DNA from 3 places in the Paenibacillus sp. MMO-58 genome. Region 2 is predicted to be linked to each of the others. Evidence: predicted binding sites of a transcription regulator. Region 2 holds the regulator's gene; each other region holds the start of a gene.
The links. Region 2 encodes Rex, which represses fermentation and respiration genes when NADH is low (regulators of the CRP and FNR family bind a similar motif). Its sites were predicted from a motif close to TTGTGAAATATTTCACAA; they were not measured.

Region 1 (6,462 bases), on a different contig from region 2:
GCAGGTAAAGCAATCGAACTTGGGATCGGCATGGTCCATCAGCATTTCAAGCTTGTGCAGCCGTTTACGGTTGCAGAGAATATCGTGCTCGGCAACGAGCCATCGAAATTTGGTTTTCTGAAATATAGACAAGCAAATCAGAGAGTTCGGGATCTCTCCGAACGTTACGGATTGAAAGTAGATCCGCAGATGCGGATTCAAGATATTACAGTCGGCATGCAGCAGCGGGTAGAAATTCTGAAAACCCTGTACCGCGGGGCCGACATTCTCATCTTCGATGAGCCTACGGCTGTACTGACCGTCCAGGAAATCGAAGAGCTGATTGAAATTTTGCGCAATCTGTCGGCTGAGGGCAAGTCGATTATTCTGATTACCCATAAGCTGAAGGAAGTTATGGCGCTGGCAGATTCGGTAACCGTTATCCGCAGAGGCAAGGTTATTCGAACCCTTCCAACGTCGGAAACAAACGAACGGCATTTGGCCGAGCTGATGGTCGGCAGAGACGTCACCTTCGAAGTCGAGAAATCGAAAAAGGAGCCTGGCGATGTTGTGCTGTCCGTTGATTCGCTGCGCATGAAGGGCGATCAAGGCAAGCAGGTTCTCGATGGCATCAGCCTTGATGTACGCGCCGGCGAGATTCTTGGTATCGCAGGGGTTGACGGCAATGGCCAAAGCGAGCTTATTTACGCCATTACGGGGATGCGAGGGGTTAACGGCGGAAGCGTAAAACTGAACGGCAAGGATATTACGAACCGAACGCCTCGCGAAGTGTCGCTGGCCGGCGTGAGCCATATTCCGGAGGACCGGCATAAGCATGGTCTCGTCCTTGATTTTACGCTAAGCGAGAATATGATTCTCGGCAGTTATTTCGACCCGCAGTTCGGCAAGAACGGCTTTATCGACTTTAAGGCAATGGACACGCTGGCCGATAAGCTGGTCAACGAGTTTGATGTCCGCGGCTCCGGTATTCATGCGAAAGCACGCTCGCTCTCCGGCGGTAACCAGCAGAAGGCGATTATCGCCCGTGAGCTCTGGAAAAACCCGGACCTGCTTATTGCGGTTCAGCCAACGCGTGGTCTCGATATCGGCGCGATTGAATACGTACATAAGCGGCTTGTCGAAGCGCGGAATGAAGGCAAAGCGATTCTGCTCGTTTCCTTTGAGCTGGATGAGCTGTATTCCTTGTCCGACCGAATCACGGTTATGTACGAAGGACGTTTGATGGGTGAAGTGGATGCCGATCATCGCGATGATCAGCAGCTTGGCCTGATGATGGCGGGCGATGCATCCGCTGCCGCCACAGCAGAAGGGAGGAAGTAGAACGAATGAACACGATGAGAAAAATATTCGACAAGTCTTCCTTCCTTGTGCCGCTGGTGGCGATCATCCTTGGTCTCATCTGCGGCGCGCTTGCGATGCTTGCGGGCGGATATGATCCTTGGATGGCTTATACCGCTTTGGTGAAGAAGCTGTTCGGCAGTCCTTACGATATCGGTGAAGCGATCCGGGCGATTACGCCGCTTATCTTTACCGGTATTTCGGTAGCTTTTGCTTTCCGTACGGGCCTCTTTAACATTGGCGCTGACGGTCAATTTCTGATGGGGATGACGGGCGCAACGATTATTGGGGTAACGCTTGATCTGCCATGGTATATTCATGCGCCGCTTGCGATTATCGTTGGCGGATTGTTTGGCGGATTGTGGGCGGCGCTCGCCGGTTACCTGAAGGCAGCGAGGGGCGTTAATGAGGTTATCTCCTCCATTATGCTGAACTGGATTGCCCTCTTCCTGTCCAACTATATCGTAGGCACGTATCTCGTCATGGAAGGGCAGCAGAAATCAAAGCCGGTTCACGAATCGGCGCTTGTATCGATTAAGTGGCTGTCCGAAAGCATGGGCAATGCCCGTATGCACTGGGGAACGCTGTTTGCGATCATCGGCGTGATTGTGTTTTACGTTATCTTGTGGCGCACGAAGAAAGGCTACGAGCTCCGCGCGGTTGGCCTCAATCCGAATGCTGCCCTGTATGCGGGGATGAACGTTAACCGCACGATTATTACTTCGATGTTTATCAGTGGCGTGTTCGCCGGGCTTGGCGGCGTATTCGAGATTCTTGGCGTCTTTGGTTACCAGACGGTTATGGCCGCATCATGGGGTTATGGCTTTGACGGCATCGCGGTTGCCCTTCTTGGCGGCAATACGCCAATCGGCGTATTCCTTGGCGCTGTGCTGTTCGGCGGATTGAGCTACGGCTCGGCCGGCATGAGCTTCGGAGCGAATGTGCCGCCGGAGATTGTACGGATCGTTATCGGATCCATTATCTTCTTTGTCGCTTCACATGGACTCGTGAAGTTCTTCCTGAAGCCGTTTATGGCTCGCCGCTCGAATAAAGGCAAGTCGGAAGGAGGCAGTGCCCTGTGAACGCACTAGATACTATCGGACAATTAATTAGCATTACGCTTGTCTTCTCAACCGCTTTGATCTTTACCGGTCTTGGCGGCGTGTTCTCGGAGCGATCCGGCGTCGTGAACATCGGTCTTGAGGGACTTATGATTGCAGGCGCTTTTGGGGCTGCCGTATTCGCCGATCAAGCCATTCAGGGCGGAATGAAGCATGGCGCTCCATGGATCGGGCTTCTTGCCGGTCTGGTTCTGGGACTTGTGGTGTCTCTGCTTCATGCGGTTGCCACGATCACCTTTAAAGCCGACCAGACCATTGTAGGCGTCGTTATTAATATTTTGGCGGCGGGCCTTGCCATCTACCTGACGAAAAGCCTTTATGAAGGCTCCGGTCAAACACCAACGCTGGAATACGTGTTTAATCCGGTCGCTATTCCGGGATTATCGGATATACCTTTGCTCGGCAAAGGTATTTTCACGGCTTACCCAACCACGTATATTGTGATCGGGGTTGTCATTCTCAGTTATATCGTTCTCTACCGTACAACCTTTGGCCTCCGCCTCCGTGCGGTGGGCGAACATCCAAGCTCGGCTGATACGGTTGGCATCAGCGTAACGAAGTACCGTTATATCGGCGTCATGCTGAGCGGTGCATTGGCCGGACTTGGCGGTGCAACGATTGCTCTGACAACAACAAGCAACTTTGCCCATAATACGATCTCCGGGCAAGGCTTTATCGCGATTGCTGCCGTTATTTTCGGCAAATGGAATCCGCTTGGCGTGGCCGGCGCGGCGATCTTCTTCGGGATGGCGCAAGCGCTTCGGAACTGGGCCCAGCTGTTCGAATGGTCGCATCATATTCCGAACGAATTTTTCTATATGCTGCCGTACCTGCTGACGCTTATTGTGCTTGCAGGCGCAGTGGGACGCTCGGCGGCGCCAGGCGCGCTTGGCGAGCCGTATGATCCGGCAAAAAGGTAGCCGGAATCCCTTTACAGCAGTTGTTTATGCCCTCTTCTCCACTTCATGCAAAATTTGCTGTGGAGAAGAGGTTTTTTTATTGTCTAAATACATTGACAGCATCCTGCACCTGGAGTAAATTAAACCTTAACAAAAGAATCATAAATAGGCCATTGACTTTGAAATAGTTTGTGCATCAATTCACAAAGTCTGGATAGCCATAATCGGAATGGGACTCATCGCCCATCCCTCATAAGAGGAGAGGATCAACTGTGGAAGCACTGGCGCTGGAACGCAAGGCGGAACAGAATCGTGAACTGCGTGAAAGGCTCATGCAATTGAAGAAGGAACGCAATGCCATCATTCTTGCCCATTATTATCAACGAGACGAAATTCAAGAGGTGGCCGATTTCCGCGGGGATTCGTTCCTGCTTGCGCAAAAGGCTGCACAAACCGACGCGGACGTTATCGTTTTTTGCGGCGTTCATTTTATGGGAGAGAGCGCGAAAATTCTAGCTCCTAACAAAACCGTCATTATCCCCGACGAACGCGCCGGCTGCCCAATGGCCGATATGGTTAACGTGGATGGTTTGCGCAAGCTGAAGGCGCAGCATCCGAACGCGACTGTCGTTACGTATATTAACTCTTCTGCAGAGATCAAGGCAGAGACGGATATTTGCTGTACCTCGGCCAACGCCGTTAAAGTGGTGAACTCGGTTGAAGGCGATGAAGTCATCTGGGTACCGGACAAAAACCTTGGCCATTACGTGCAGCAGAACACCGACAAAAAAATGATTATCTGGGAAGGTTATTGCAACACCCATGACATGCTGACCGTGAAAGACGTTGAAGAGATGAAAGCGAAATATCCGAACGCTCAATTCGTCGTGCATCCGGAATGCCGTCCTGAGGTTGTAGAACTTGGCGATTTCGTCGGCAGTACAACAGCTATTATTAAATATTGCAAAGAGTCGGATTGTCAGGAGTTTATCGTTGGCACGGAAGACGGTACCGGCTACCAGCTGCGTCTGGACAGCCCGAACAAGACATTCCATTTTGCATCCAAATATTTGGTTTGCCCGAACATGAAAGTGAACAACTTGAAGAAGCTGGTGAAATGCCTGGAAACCATGCAGCCTCAAATTTACGTTCCTGATCATGTTGCGGATGAGGCCCGTAAGTCCCTGGAGCGCATGTTACTCGTTAAATAGGAGGAGCATGCGCTACTCCTATGCTTGGAGGCGCATTACGAAGATGATGATACCAAGATACCTTGTTGATCTGTCACTCGAGGACTTGCCGGTAATAGAGAAGGACGTTATTGTGATCGGGGCCGGCATCGCCGGTCTTTTTACCGCACTTCGGGCAAGCGAGAATAACCAGTCTGTCTTAATGATTACGAAAAAATCACTGCTGGACAGCAATACGCGTTACGCGCAGGGCGGTATTGCGGCCGTCATCTCGGATGACGATTCCCCGGCTTACCACCGAGAGGATACGCTAATTGCGGGAGCTGGACTTTGCTCCGAGGATGCCGTTAACGTTCTGGTTCACGAAGGGCCGGAAGGGGTTAACAATCTGATTAGAATGGGCACGCAGTTCGACCTGGAGAACGGTGAATTTGCGCTGACCAAGGAGGGCGCGCATAGCCAGCGCCGTATCCTTCATGCCAATGGCGATGCGACGGGCTACGAGATTGTGCGTGCTCTCTCGGAGAAGGCGACAGCCGACCCGGGCATTGACGTGTGGGACGATCATTTCGTGATCGATCTTGTTACGCAGGACGGCGAATGCTGCGGAGCGATCGTGCAGAAGCCGGACGGTCACCGCTTGTACGTACGAGGCAAAGCGACGATTCTCTGCTCCGGCGGGACTGGACAATTATATCGTTATACAACGAATCCGGATGTTGCAACCGGAGACGGTATTGCAATGGCTTACCGGGCCGGCGCGCTTATTCAGGATATGGAGTTTGTGCAATTCCATCCGACTTCGCTGTGTTATCCCGGCGCTCCGCGTTTCTTGATTTCGGAGGCCGTACGCGGAGAAGGCGCTTATCTGCGTAATATCCGGGGCGAGCGGTTTATGGATCGTTATCATCATCAGCTGGAGCTTGCGCCGCGCGATGTCGTGGCACGCGCGATAGTAAACGAGATGGAAGAGACGAAATCGACTTTCGTCTATCTGGATATCACGCATGAGTCGCCGGAAATGGTGAAGCATCGTTTCCCTACGATTTACGAATTCTGTCTGCAGTACGGACTGGATCTGACAACCGACTGGATCCCGGTTGCGCCGGCAGCCCATTATATGATGGGCGGAGTCAAAACCGACCTGTTCGGGGAAACCAATATAAGAAGACTGTTTGCATGCGGAGAAGTATCGTCTACCGGCGTTCACGGCGCGAACCGCCTGGCAAGCAATTCGTTGTCGGAAGCGATTGTTTTCGGCAAACGGATTGTAGACAGCATTATGAAGCTGCCGCAGCTGTTGACGAAGCCTGTCATAGAAAAGGATCAGCCGCGCAGCGGCGCGCCTATGCAGGCGGTAGTCGAGAAAAGACTGAAGCTGCAGAAGGTGATGGTACGGTATGCCGGGCTTCGCCGTGACGCGCATGGTCTTGAGAGAGGGCTCGAGGAACTGAAGCGGCAGCTGCCGTTTTTCCAATCGGTTCTTACCAAACGCGAGGAATACGAGTTCGCCAACCTGCTGACCTGCGCGGTTCTGACTACGGAATCCGCGCTTCAGAGGGAAGAAAGCCGAGGCGGTCATTATCGGGAGGACTTCCCGGAGAAGAATGACGAGGTATGGCGCAAGCATACCGTCATGCACCGGCTGCAAGGAACGACAGAGGAGCGAATTATTCATGTTTGATACAACATTTGGCACCTATAACCATGCCCTGCGCGAGCAAATCCGCAGCTGGCTGGCCGAAGATATCGGAAGCGGCGATATCACGACGGCAACAACCATCCCGATGGGCTCGCAGTCGACTGCGGTGATTCATGTGAAGGAGAGCGGGATTATTGCCGGTCTACCGGTTGCGCAGATCGTTTTCGAAATCGTGGATCCGGCGCTTCAGTTCGAGGCAAAAGTAAAAGACG
Region 2 (6,462 bases):
GCCCGATGCAGCCAGGTAGATGGAATCCGTATAATGGGCAGCTGCCTTCGCAAGCAGCGTCTTACCAGTGCCCGGAGGGCCTGTAAGAAGAATCCCTTTCATCGGGCGGATGCCAAGCTTCGCAATCTCGTCTTGTTTAACCAGGAAGTCCAAAGCTTCCGTAAGCTCTTGCTTGGCTCTGTCTTGACCGCCAATCTGATCAAAACTGATGGATACCGCGTGAATCTGCTTGCTGCGCTTTGACCCCGGCAGAGCGGTCATACGTCCTTTGCCTCCGCGCGATGTAAACCAGACCCCTCCCGCCAAACAGGCAAGAAGCAAGACAGGAACAATATTAACTCCTCTGAAAGCAAGGAAAACAACAGTCATTAGCACAAAACCTGCCGTAATTTCAATCCAATACTTACGCATTAGCCGACACCTCCAGCATTGCAGGAGTACGTGGAAGCACTACATACTTCGTCGAGTTACCATCCTTCAGCGTAATATACACATTGTTATCGTCAAGCGCGGTTTCGTATTTAATGCCCGCATGATCTGCGGTTGCTTTCTGAAGAGCATTCGGAATTTCCGAATAGTTTTTCTTTTCCATCGCTTCGGCAACATTAAACAGTACCGAAGACCACACCTTCTCTAATTGCTCGCTTGGCGCTTGATTCGCAATATCTAGCGATAGTTCGCGGTTGCCAATCGCCTCTTTGCCTTCTTTGGAAATGGATTCATAGACGTCTTTCAAATTCGCATCCGGCTTAAGAGTTACCTGCACCGAAACGCGGTCTTGATCTATAGTAGGGGCATTCGCCGAAGCGATGCCTTCAATTTGTCCGATAGACTTCTGAAAAGGAGAAACAACGGCAAACTGCTTATATAACATCCATCCACCGAATAGCAGCAAGGCTGTAGCTACAGCGGAAAGCACGAAAGGGACAATACGAAGTTTCATAGTTGGTTTCCTCCTCTAAATCTGTTATATAGCAACACTAACGTATATCAACTCTGCCATACGAAAGTATATCATATAACGACATCAAAGAGGCGGTGTAAAAACAGGAAGCGGAGCCAGCCGCTTAATTGCGGCTAGCTCGCTGTTTTGGCAGGAAGATGATATTCGGTCACATACGTACCGCTGCGGAAATCATAGAAATCGTAGCTGTATTTCTCGGGATTCTTGCCTTGCGAATAGAACACTTCCCAAACAAGCTGCCCGTTTAAAGTTCCCGGCTGAATGCGTTTAATCGCCGCATCCGGTTTCTTCTGCAAGACGGCTTGCTTAATCACAGCCGTATCTGTTGCTTCGGAGGCTTTAACCGTTTGAACGGCTTTGTCAGGACCAATCAACCATACGTAAATTTCTTCATTCGCGTCATTCTCGCCCTTCACGATCCACGATGTCGTATCCCAAACCTGCTTCGTGATGGATGATACCTCGGTCAGACCGGCTGCTTCCTTTGCCTCTTTCCGAATCGGATTCTCCGAATTCCAGAACGGCTGCTGAATCGTATTATAGTACATAATGACTACCGCGATTACAGCAACCAGGGCAACAAGGAAAACAGCCAGCCAGCGCTTCGGACTCATCACCGACTGACGTTTTCTTGTAGTCGCTCTCATTATGCGTTAAGCAGCCGTTCAAAGCTGGCCTGCGCTTCAAAGCGGATTTTTTCCTCGTCCATCATCGTGCATTCGCCGTTATGAACAACCTTCTTGCCGTCTACCCATACATGCTTAACGTCCCTGCCGGATCCGGAATAAACAAGGTGGGATACGATATCCGTAAGCGGATAGTAATGAGGCTGATCCAGATCAATCGCGATAAAATCGGCCTTCATTCCCGCCGCGAGCTGTCCGATGCTGTCTTCCTGCCAGATCGAACGTGCCCCGTAGACCGTTCCCATGCGCAAAGCTTCCATCGCCGGAATAACTGTCGGATCTCCGGATATTCCTTTATGCAGCAACGCCGCAAATTTAATTTCTTTGAATAGGTCCAGGTTGTTATTGCTTGCTACGCTGTCCGTACCAAGCGACACTGTTACCCCTGCGCGGAGAAGCTCAGGGACGCGGGCTACGCCGCTCGCCAGCTTGAGATTGCTGACAGGGTTATGGGATACGGCAACATTGCGTTCAGCAAGCAGGGCAATCTCTTCATCGTTCAGATGCACGGCATGCGCAACAAGCGCCGGACGAGAGAAGAAACCAAGCTTATCCAGATGTTCGACCGGACGGGAGCCGTAATCGCGGACATTTTGCTCCACTTCGGCAAGCGTCTCGGACATATGGGTATGAACCGGCAGATCGTAATCATGGGCTGCCTGTACAAACTTCTCAATATAATCGGGAGGGCAAGTGTATGGAGCATGCGGAGAGATCAACGTTGTGATCCGGCCATCCGCCTTACCGTTCCAGTCACGGGCAAAAGCGATCGCTTCCTTCAGCTTCGCCTGTTGAATCTCCTCCGAGCATAATCCGATTACGCCGCGGGTCAAAGCGCCACGGATCCCCGATTGCTCCACCATTTGCGCAACCTGGTCCATCCGATCGTACATATCAACAAAAGCAGTCGTTCCCGTCTTCAGCATCTCTACAATCGCAAGCGCGCTGCCTGCACGCGTATCCTGGTCGACGTATTTGGCTTCCATCGGCCACATCTTCTGCTCCAGCCATACCTGCAGATTCTGATCGTCCGAATAACCGCGAAGCAGCGACATGGCAGCATGGCCATGAGTATTAATAAGTCCCGGCATAAATGCCAGCTTGCTGCCGTCAACACGCTCAACCTGCTCATCCAGTCCTGTTGGAGCCTCCGCTCCGATATATGTAATTTGGTTGTCCGTAACGACCATATGGCCGCGGAAAACCTCATTAGCATCGTTCATTGTTACAAACAATCCGTTCTCAATCCACAACTGCGCCATTCTCCTGCTCATTCCTTTCCTTCTCCAAATAATAAGCCAAGCTCAGCAACTCTCTCGTAAAGTCCGCGTGGTGAATGCGGATATGCTCGGGCAAACGCAAAATCGCCGGAGCAAAATTCAGGATACCCTCGATCCCGGCCTCCACGAATTGATTAGCCACGTTTTGCGCTTCCGGCCCCGGAACCGTAATAATGCCAATCCGGATATTGTTCTCCTGAACGGTTTCCTTCAGCTTATCCATCGGCAGGATGGTCAAATTGTTGATCATCGTGCCAATCTTGTTCTGATGATCATCGAAGACCGCGACAATTTTCATGTTGTCCTTGGAGTACTTATTGTAATTGCACAAGGCATGTCCGAGATTGCCGGCGCCAACTAGCGCAACGTTAATCCGCTGGTCGAGCTTCAGAATCTGCTGAATTTTCTCGATCAGGTAAGAGACGTCGTACCCGATGCCTTTACGGCCGAAATCCCCGAAATAGGCAAGATCCTTTCGGATTTGAGCTGGATTAAGATCCAGCTTGAGTCCTAGCTCCTGCGACGAAACCGTCTGCACTTCACGGTTGTACAATTCGTTCAGCACCTGCAGGTAGATGGGAAGCCGTCTCACAACGGCCTCCGAAATTTTCGCCTGCTTCACCCGATTTCCTCCTCTTCCGTTTGCAGCCATTCACGCATCCGCGGTACCATCTGGTCGATATGCATCGTTTCGATCTTTGGACCAGGCAGCGAATAGAGGAAGTGCTTGCCGTAATACGTATCAATGACGCGCGTGTCGTAGATAATAACAATTCCTTTGTCCTTCGCCGTGCGTACAAGTCTTCCGAAGCCTTGCTTAAAGCGGATAACCGCTTGCGGAATCGACAGCTTCATGAAAGGATTCTGCTTCTGCTTCTGCAAGAGCTCCGACTTCGCTTCGACAAGCGGATGATTCGGCGGCTGGAACGGGAGGCGGACGATAGCCAGACAAGTCAGAGCTTCGCCCGGAATGTCTACCCCTTCCCAGAAGCTGCTTGTGCCAAGCAGAACCGTCTCCGGCTGCTGGGTAAAACGTCTTGTCAGCTTCGTCCGGTTGCCGCTGTCAATGCCTTGGCCAAGCACTTGAATGCCGGAACCCGCCAAAGCTTCCTTAAGCGGTTCGTAGACCTGCTTCAGCATCCGGTAAGAAGTGAACAGCACAAGCATGCGGCCTTTTGTCTCAACTGCTGAGTCCGCAAGCGAGCTTACCAGCATGGAGATGAATTGAGGGTCGCCTGCCGAGCCCTTAAGAGTAGGGAAATTACGCGGGATAATAACCAGAGCTTGTTCCCGGTAATTAAAGGGCGACGGAAGCTGCACGGTCTTCAGCCGGTTATTGTCTTCAAAGCCTTCCAATCCAAGCTGCTCTTCCGCATATTGGAACGATTTATGAACGGACAAGGTAGCGGATGTAAGAATAATGCTGTCCTTCACGTCGAAGAAATATTGTTGAAGCTGCTTGCTTACGTCGACCGGCACCGCGTACAAATGAACGGAACGGTAACGGTATGTCGTGCTTGCCTCAATCCAATAGACTTCCGAATTCTGCTCCATCTTAAGGAACGTGCGGAGATCATCCTTTACCCGGGTCAAATCGCGGACTACGCCGTTCAAATCCGTAATCAAGCCCTGAATCGATTGATCATCAAGACGGTCCTTGATATCCGATGCCATCTTGTCAACCGTCTTTACAACGCGGCTTAGCTCGGTATGCACATTGTTCTCAATCGTCAGAACGTCGTCCCAGCCCTTTGGCGGGGTATCGCTGCGCAAACGGCATACGGCCTGACCGTTATCATTGCCGGCCTCTCCCGACTCTCCCACAAAGGCATACAGCAGCTCAAACAGCTTATCCCAATGCTCCTTTACGTCCTGGAACACGGGAATAACCGTATCGATCGTCTCCGTCCATGCCTGAACCCGCTCGTCATCCTCCTGTTGAAGTCGAAGTCTAAGCGCCGGAAGCAGACCGGAACGGGCATCTTTAAACAGCCTTGTTGTCTGATGCGTCAAGGAGAAATAGTTTAATTGCATGCCAAGATGCTTGCCCGCTACTTCTTCCACGTGATGTGCTTCATCAATAATCAGGTGGCTGTAGCTTGGCAACAGACGGTGATCCGCTTGAACATCCGTAAACAGCATGGAATGATTCGTAATGCATACATCGGCAATATTTGATTCATGCTTGGCGCGATGGTAATAGCAGCGCTTAAACCACGGACATTGACGGTTAAGGCAAGAGTCCGCGTCGCTTGCTACGGTAGACCAGAAATCGGCGCCTTTATTGCCGAAATTCAGCTCCTCTTGATCGCCGGTTTCCGTTTCGCTGAGCCAAACGACCATTTGCGATGCCGTAATGGCATCGTCAATGGGAGCAACTAGATCCTTCGCATTGATTTTACTTTCAAATTTCCGCAGGCACAAATAATTGCCCCTGCCTTTGAAGATCGAAGCACGGAAATCAAAAGGTAAAATCTCGCGAAGCAGCGGTACATCCCGCTGACGAAGCTGTTCCTGCAGATTGATCGTATGAGTGCTGACCACGATTTTGCTTTCCTGTTGAATGCCGTAATAGAGCGCCGGAATCAGATAGCCAAGTGATTTGCCTGTGCCCGTTCCCGCTTCAATCAGCAGATGGCGGTCATTGCACAAGGAATCGTAAACCTCGCGGAACATCGTTGTTTGCGCTTCACGCTCTTCGTAATTCGGATACTTCTCCATAAACCGCTGCCGGATACCGTCCAAATATTGCTCGAAGGACACATCCTTAAGCGGATCCTCCTCATGATCGGCGCGGGCGGGCTGTTCATCTGTCCATTCCCCGGCTTTGAGCGCAAATTGGTTGAAATATTGGAAAGCATTCATATCGATAGAGGTATGAAGCTCGGCATATTTCAACGTCTCGGCCATAAACCAGCTCAGATCGCTTCCGTTGTCTAAAAGAAAGGATAGCCGCTGCAATGTAAGCAGCGGCAACTGTCTGAGCTTTTGTACGGATTGAGCGAATAATTCGGCTGTCGCTATCGCGTCGCTGTCGGCCCGGTGATGCTGATCATGAGCAATGCCGAACAGCTCGGTTACGGCGCCCAGCTGATACGTCGTTATCGACGGGTACAAAATTCTTAGCAGCTCAATCGTATCCAGCCGCCGTCCGATAAACGGATGGTAGCCGCAACGGTCAAGAGCCTGATTCAAAAATCCGGCGTCGAAGTTAACGTTATGAGCGACCAGCACGGCATCCTCCAGATGAGGGATGAGCTGCAGAAGCACCTCATCCAATTCTGGAGCATCCGCCACCGTAGCGGCGTCGATCCCGGTCAGCTGCGTAATAAATGCCGGAATTTCTATTGTAGGGCGTACAAAGGAACTATAGGTTTCAACGATTTCGAGGTTATCGTTCAGCACGGCCAAACCAACCTGCAAGATATCGTCGCTGACGCTATGTCCTGTCGTTTCCAGATCCAATACTGCGAATTTCATTACGTTTCTATCCCCTCATAAGCAGCAAAGCTCGGTACTGCCGAAAAATAAG
Region 3 (6,462 bases), on a different contig from region 2:
GAATGGAGCGTAAACAATTCGAGCTGGGCGATATCGTTCAAATGAAGAAGCAGCATCCCTGCGGATCCAATGAAATGGAAATTATCCGCATGGGGATGGATATCCGTATCAAATGCGTAGGCTGCAAGCATAGCGTTCTTATACCGAGAGCAAAGTTCGAGAAAAATATGAAGAAAGTACTGCGTTCCGCAGCGGATTCCGGGCAAAACGAACAGGCTTAATATTTTTTGAAAAAACAGTTGCATTGGGACAAGGCCTGTGATAATATAGTTTTTGCTTGACACAAACGGAGAGGTACCCAAGAGGCCCAAGGGGGCTGACTCGAAATCAGCTAGGCGTGTCAAAGCGTGCGTGGGTTCGAATCCCACCCTCTCCGCCATATTTCGTCCATAACGCTTAGGCGGTTACATAAAGAAGAAAGCTCCTACGAGATCACGTAGGAGCTTTTTTTATCTTCAGAAGAAACAGGTGAGAGTGGAATGAGTAGGTATGATATTACGATTATCGGAGCAGGTGTCAGTGGCATATTCGCCGCCCACGAATTAGCCGCAAGCGGGCTGCAGGTATTAATGCTGGACAAGGGCAAGAAGCTTGGGGAACGAGCCGATAGTTATATCGGTTTTGGCGGACTTGGCTTGTCTGAAGGGAAATATAATTATACGAATGATTTCGGCGGAGAGCTGGAGCGAAAGACCGGCTATGAAGCAGCGTTGCAGCTAATGGATGCCGTGGATACGATCCTATGCGAGTACGGGGGAGGTGCAGCGGAGCTGTACAGCACCTATGACCCTGAACTGACTGAGCGGGCACAGGAAGCGGGCTTTGGCGTGCTGACGACGAAAACCCGGCATCTGGGAACAAAATTGTCTAAGGCCGTTCTAGAGCGCATGTACGATTACTTGAATTCCCGAATCACAATGAGATTTGAGGCAGAACCCGTTCGAATCCAACCCAATAACGGGCGCTTTATTATAGAACTGGCTGATGAAACAGTTATTGATTCCAGACAAGTTATTGTGGCAACCGGCAGGAGCGGGAACGAATGGTTTACCAATCAATGCGAAAGCCTTGGAATTGGCAGAGGAGAAGCAAGGGTTGATCTGGGTCTTCGAATCGAGATGAAGGGCGACCAGCTGGCGTCGATTCTGCAGCGTTCTTTCGAGACCAAGCTTAGCTTTGAGGGAGAAGACTACACGGCCACGACGTATTGCATGAATCCGCAGGGCAGGGTCGTGCTCAAGCTACAGGAAGGACTCGCGATGCCGGACGGACAAAACTACCGCGAGAAGGACGAGGGCAGCTCCAATCTGAACTATACCCTATTTGTGCCGAACCGATTTGCTACGCTTGATGAAGCAGATGCTTATTTAAAAAATATCGTTGGCGGGATTAACCGGGGGCGGAATCGGATTGCTGCTCAAAGGCTTGATTCTCTCCGTGGAAGGGATAAGCACCTCTCCAGTAAAGATGCTGCCATCAGAGGCATTATGCCGACGCTGGAGGCAGAATTTACGGAGCTGAGGGATGAGGTGCCGGAGCGGTATATAGAGGCCACTCTGGCGTTTCTGAGCGCTTTGGAGAAGCTGTTGGGGGTACCCATTGATGAAGATACCATTTTGTACGCCATTGACGGGAAGCTGTATTCACCGGCAATTGAGACAAACGAGAAGTTCGAGACGAATATTGAAGGCTTTTACGTTATAGGAGACTGTTCAGGGACAACGCATTCTTTATCCCAGGCAGCGGCAAGCGGGGTTTATGTCGGCCGGGTGCTTGCCGGCCAGAGCTCTTGATGGAGCTTATACTCGTACTTGCCGAAACGGAAAAAAGGGACTCTCGCGAGTCCCTTTTCCGACGGTGTTGTAAGTTTCGATGAATTATCGCCTTCATACAACGGAAAACCAGGTGCAATCTTCACAGATCGGTACACAATTCCATTAGGTATCGCTTTTCCGATCGCGATTGCTCGTGTGTTACAGCAACGTGTATTTAGCACAACGCCTCGCTTCTCAAGTGATGAGTAGTCAAATTCTCTAGTAGTCCTTGCCCCTATTCAGGTCCAATGGAACCACACCTCTCTTCACCGTCGATAATTATAATGTCCGTACAGTAAAGAACTTATTCAAGGCTGATTGAAAATTAATTGTGGCCCATTCTTTTCCATCTACGCTCATGATTAGAGGTCTCCGGAAATTTATCTCCGCGTTTAAGGCGTACCTTTTGCGGATTGGTGATACCCATATGGAAAGAATTATCGCCAGTTTCAATATAGACGCCATCGTTAGGCGCGCTGTCGCCCGGGGAAAACAATGTCCATTCGCCCATACTTGTTCACCTCCTTGTCCGGTTTGTAGTATTCACCGGAGAAGGTACGGACATGAAAGGCAGAAATCGGGAACGGCGATGACTTGTCAATGAGTAGGCGATTTGCTATACTGTGTAGATGCGAGTAATAATCTCGCTCCTTGCCCTTTCGGGGGCCGCTTAGTCCAAAAGGAGGTGAAACACAATGCGCAAATATGAAGTGATGTACATCATTCGTCCGGACGTTGAGCAAGAAAACGTTCAAGCCATCGTCGACAAATTCAGTGGCATCATTAACAATGGCGGGGAAGTCACGAAGCAAGATGTGATCGGTAAACGCCGTCTTGCGTATGAGATCAATAAGATTCGTGATGGTTACTACGTTCTGGTTCATTTCAACGCGAACAACGAAGTTGTTAATGAGCTTGACCGCATCATGAAAATTACGGATGAAGTTATCCGTTTCTTGATCGTCAGAGACGTTGCTTAATCCACGCTAGATGTTCGATTGGGAGGTCCAGAGGCGATGTTGAATCGTGTAATACTAATTGGCAGATTAACAAGAGACCCCGAATTGCGTTATACACCTGCGGGTGTAGCAGTTACGCAATTTACGATAGCAGTAGACCGGCCGTTTACGAGTGGTCAGGGCGAGCGCGAAGCGGATTTTATTCCGGTCGTAACTTGGCGGCAGTTGGCTGAGACATGCGCTAATTACTTGCGTAAAGGTCGCTTAACCGCGGTAGAAGGACGCATTCAGGTGCGTAACTACGAGAACAACGAAGGTAAACGCGTCTATGTGACGGAAGTTATTGCCGATAACGTTCGCTTCTTGGAATCTAACCGTGAAGGCGGAGCTCCGCAAGAGAGTGGCGGTTATGCCGGAGGCAACAACAGCGGCGGAGGATCTTTTGGCGGCGGTGGCGGTAACGCTCCTTATGGTGGCGGTAACGGCGGCGGCGGAAAGCCTAGTACTCCACGCAACAACAACAGCCGTGATCCGTTCTCGGATGACGGTCGACCGATCGATATATCAGAAGATGACTTGCCATTTTAATCGAAAGGATGGGTTCGAATGAGCTTCAAGCAAAGAGAAGGCGGAGACGGAGAGCGTCCAGAACGCAAATTCGGCGGCCGCAAAGGCGGACGCAACAAACGCCGTAAAGTATGTTTCTTCACTGTGAACAAAATCACTCACATTGACTATAAAGATACTGATCTGCTCAAAAAGTTCATCAGCGAGCGCGGCAAAATCTTGCCACGTCGCGTAACTGGAACTAGCGCAAAATACCAACGTCTGCTGACTGTTGCTATCAAGCGTGCTCGTACTGTGGCTTTGCTGCCGTACACAACTGAGTAGTTCTTTTGGAAGAAAGCCTATTGGGAAACCAATGGGCTTTTTTTCTTTTATTTTATAAAATAGGAATTGATCATTTGGCGGAAGAGGAATACAATAAGATATAGTTCGTGCATACTAGTCGGCGATGATGTTGGGTCTTCATTGTGAATAATTTCACTTTAATGACAGATGTGGAATAACGGCTTATGCAAGTAAATCATTTGATCGATTACAGATGGAAAGAGGGATGCATTCGTATGTCTGAAACCGTAACGAAATTACCTGAAGAATCCGGTTCCGTACGTGAACTGGACGTGCTTGAGCAACTGCTGAAGCCGGAAATTCAGCAATCGCTGACTCAATTGGTGGAAAACCTGCCTAAACTGGCTGAACTGGTGACTCTGCTCACTAAAGCTTATGATGTGGCTACTACTGTAGCTAACGACAAAGTTCTTGTGAACGATATGGTTCACGGCTTTGGCGAATTCGTTAAACCAATCGTAGACACGACTAAAGGCATCGCAAACGCAGCAGTTGAAGCTGGCGACCGCGCTCAAGCCGATAACTCTACAATTGGTCTCTTTGGCATTCTGAAGATGCTGAAAGATCCGCAAGTACAAGCAACGCTTCGTTTTGCCCAATCGTTCCTGAACGTATTGGCTGAGCGTAAAAACGGTTAATCATACAAGAGCGGAGGGTAAACATGGCTAAGCAAATTTTAATTCTTGGCGGCGGTTATGGCGGTCTTCTTAGCGCACTGACAGCTCGCAAATATGTTTCGGCTGAAGAAGCTGAAATTACACTGATCAACAAAACTCCTTACCACCAAATCATTACCGAGCTTCACCGTCTGGCTGTTAGCGGCGTAAACGAAGGAAACGTAGCTCTTCCTTTGGATAAACTGCTGAAAGGCAAATCGATCAACCTGGTTATCGATACAGTTGATAACATTGATCCTGAGAAAAAACAAGTGAAGCTGGCTGGCAACGGCACAGTTAGATATGATCAGCTGGTTGTCGCTCTCGGCGGCGAAACAGCATTCTTCGGCATTCCTGGTCTGGAAGAAAACAGCCTGACGCTGAAATCGGTTGAAGAAGCGAAAGCCGTTAGCGCGCATATCCAAAACCGCATTGCGGCTTACGCGCAATCGAAAAATAAAGCAGACGCAACAATTGTTGTTGGCGGCGGCGGCCTGACAGGTATCGAGCTGATCGGCGAGATCGTTGATATGCTTCCTAAATGGTGTGAACAGTACGGCGTTGACAAGAGCGAAATCTCCTTGTACAACATCGAAGCTGGTCCAACTATTCTGATGGGCTTCCCGGCTGACCTTCTTGAGCGCGCGAAATCCAGCCTGACTAACCGTGGCGTTAACCTGATTATGGGTGTAGCGGTTACTGAAGTTCAAGGCAACAAAGTTATGCTGAAAGACGGCAGCTCCATCGAAACGAATACTTTCGTGTGGACAGGCGGCGTTACAGGCAACCCTGTAGTAGCTAACTGTGGCATCGAAGTAAACCGTGGCCGCGCTTCGGTAACGGAATTCCTGCAATCGACTTCCCACTCGGATATCTTCCTGGCTGGCGACAACGCGTTCGTAATGGGTCCAGAAGGCCGTCCGTACCCGCCAAGCGCGCAAATCGCATGGCAAATGGGCGAATGCATCGGTTACAACCTGTTCGCGCAAGCGAAAGGTCTCCCGATGAAATCGTTCCAATTCGTTAACTCCGGCGTACTTGCGAGCCTTGGCCGCAAAGATGCGATCGGTACGATCGGTGCAAGCCAGCTGAAGCTGAGAGGTACAGCGGCTACACTTATGAAAGAGGCAAGTAACGTTCGTTACCTGACTCACGTAAACGGATTGTTCTCGTTCTTGAAATAGTCTTACTAAACAGCGAAACCGTTTCTCGGTTCGCCCGTATGAATAATAAAATAAGCATGACCTTGGAGGAGCCTGCCACAGCGGGCTCCTTCTGTCTATTTCAAGGAGTCTGCATAGGAGCAGGCTCCTTTTGTTATGCTGAAAAGAAGGAGGAAGGAGCGGAAATGGAGTTTATTCTATATTTGGCTATCATTATTGTATCAACCAAGCTGGCTGGCGCGTTATCGGTGAAACTGGGACAGCCGGCCGTGCTTGGAAAGCTCATTGCCGGCATCATCATAGGACCGGCTGTGCTTGGCTGGGTGAAACCCGATGATTTTATCGGACATTTCTCGGAAATCGGCGTGCTGCTGCTTATGTTTATAGCGGGACTCGAAACGGATCTTGATCAGCTGCGGAGGAATTGGAAGCCATCCTTTGCCGTAGCGGTTGGAGGCATCATATTGCCCTTTGTTGGAGGCTACGGGATTGCGGCAGCGTTTGGACTATCGAATAACGAGGCGCTGTTTCTGGGACTGCTCTTATGCGCGACCTCGGTAAGCATATCGGTGCAGACGTTGAAGGAGATGGATAAGCTGCAGTCGAGGGAAGGGACGACCATTCTGGGGGCTGCAGTGGTGGATGATGTGCTTGTTGTCATTCTGTTGGCGGTAATAATGGGCTTCCTAATACCGGCCAATGATGTATCGCTTGGGCTTTTGATCGGCAAGAAATTATTATTTTTTGTCGTTATCGGGCTAATGGGCTGGCTGCTTGTGCCGCGTTTCCTAAAATGGCTTGCACCGCTGAAGGTAACGGAGACGGCCATGAGCGCCGCATTGATCATCTGCTTTGCCTTCTCCTACTTCGCGGAAGAGATGGGTATTGCAGGCATTATAGGGGCATTTGCCGCCGGTATTGCCGTATCGCAAACGCCATTCAAGCATCAGGTGGAGTC

Region 1: the regulator Rex is predicted to act here: its motif matches at 3,548-3,565, upstream of nadA (quinolinate synthase NadA).
Region 3: the regulator Rex is predicted to act here: its motif matches at 3,806-3,823, upstream of WFJ73_RS28225 (DUF1641 domain-containing protein).

What each region holds. Positions count from the first base shown of each region.
Region 1 is NZ_JBBCVY010000018.1:18,455-24,916, reverse strand. It holds gene WFJ73_RS30675 (ABC transporter ATP-binding protein) at 1-1,320, shown strand, start outside; gene WFJ73_RS30670 (ABC transporter permease) at 1,326-2,420, shown strand; gene WFJ73_RS30665 (ABC transporter permease) at 2,417-3,379, shown strand; gene nadA (quinolinate synthase NadA) at 3,631-4,569, shown strand; gene nadB (L-aspartate oxidase) at 4,616-6,232, shown strand; gene nadC (carboxylating nicotinate-nucleotide diphosphorylase) at 6,225-6,462, shown strand, end outside.
Region 2 is NZ_JBBCVY010000001.1:966,257-972,718, reverse strand. It holds gene WFJ73_RS04550 (AAA family ATPase) at 1-411, opposite strand, end outside; gene WFJ73_RS04545 (hypothetical protein) at 404-943, opposite strand; gene WFJ73_RS04540 (cell wall elongation regulator TseB-like domain-containing protein) at 1,078-1,611, opposite strand; gene WFJ73_RS04535 (amidohydrolase) at 1,611-2,924, opposite strand; gene WFJ73_RS04530 (redox-sensing transcriptional repressor Rex) at 2,893-3,552, opposite strand; gene dinG (ATP-dependent DNA helicase DinG) at 3,549-6,410, opposite strand; gene WFJ73_RS04520 (hypothetical protein) at 6,426-6,462, opposite strand, start outside.
Region 3 is NZ_JBBCVY010000013.1:100,236-106,697, reverse strand. It holds gene WFJ73_RS28265 (mechanosensitive ion channel family protein) at 1-13, shown strand, start outside; gene WFJ73_RS28260 (DUF951 domain-containing protein) at 3-221, shown strand; tRNA gene WFJ73_RS28255 (tRNA-Ser) at 289-379, shown strand; gene WFJ73_RS28250 (NAD(P)/FAD-dependent oxidoreductase) at 480-1,793, shown strand; gene WFJ73_RS28245 (YjzC family protein) at 2,140-2,325, opposite strand; gene rpsF (30S ribosomal protein S6) at 2,510-2,794, shown strand; gene ssb (single-stranded DNA-binding protein) at 2,831-3,361, shown strand; gene rpsR (30S ribosomal protein S18) at 3,380-3,664, shown strand; gene WFJ73_RS28225 (DUF1641 domain-containing protein) at 3,901-4,323, shown strand; gene WFJ73_RS28220 (NAD(P)/FAD-dependent oxidoreductase) at 4,347-5,525, shown strand; gene WFJ73_RS28215 (cation:proton antiporter) at 5,690-6,462, shown strand, end outside.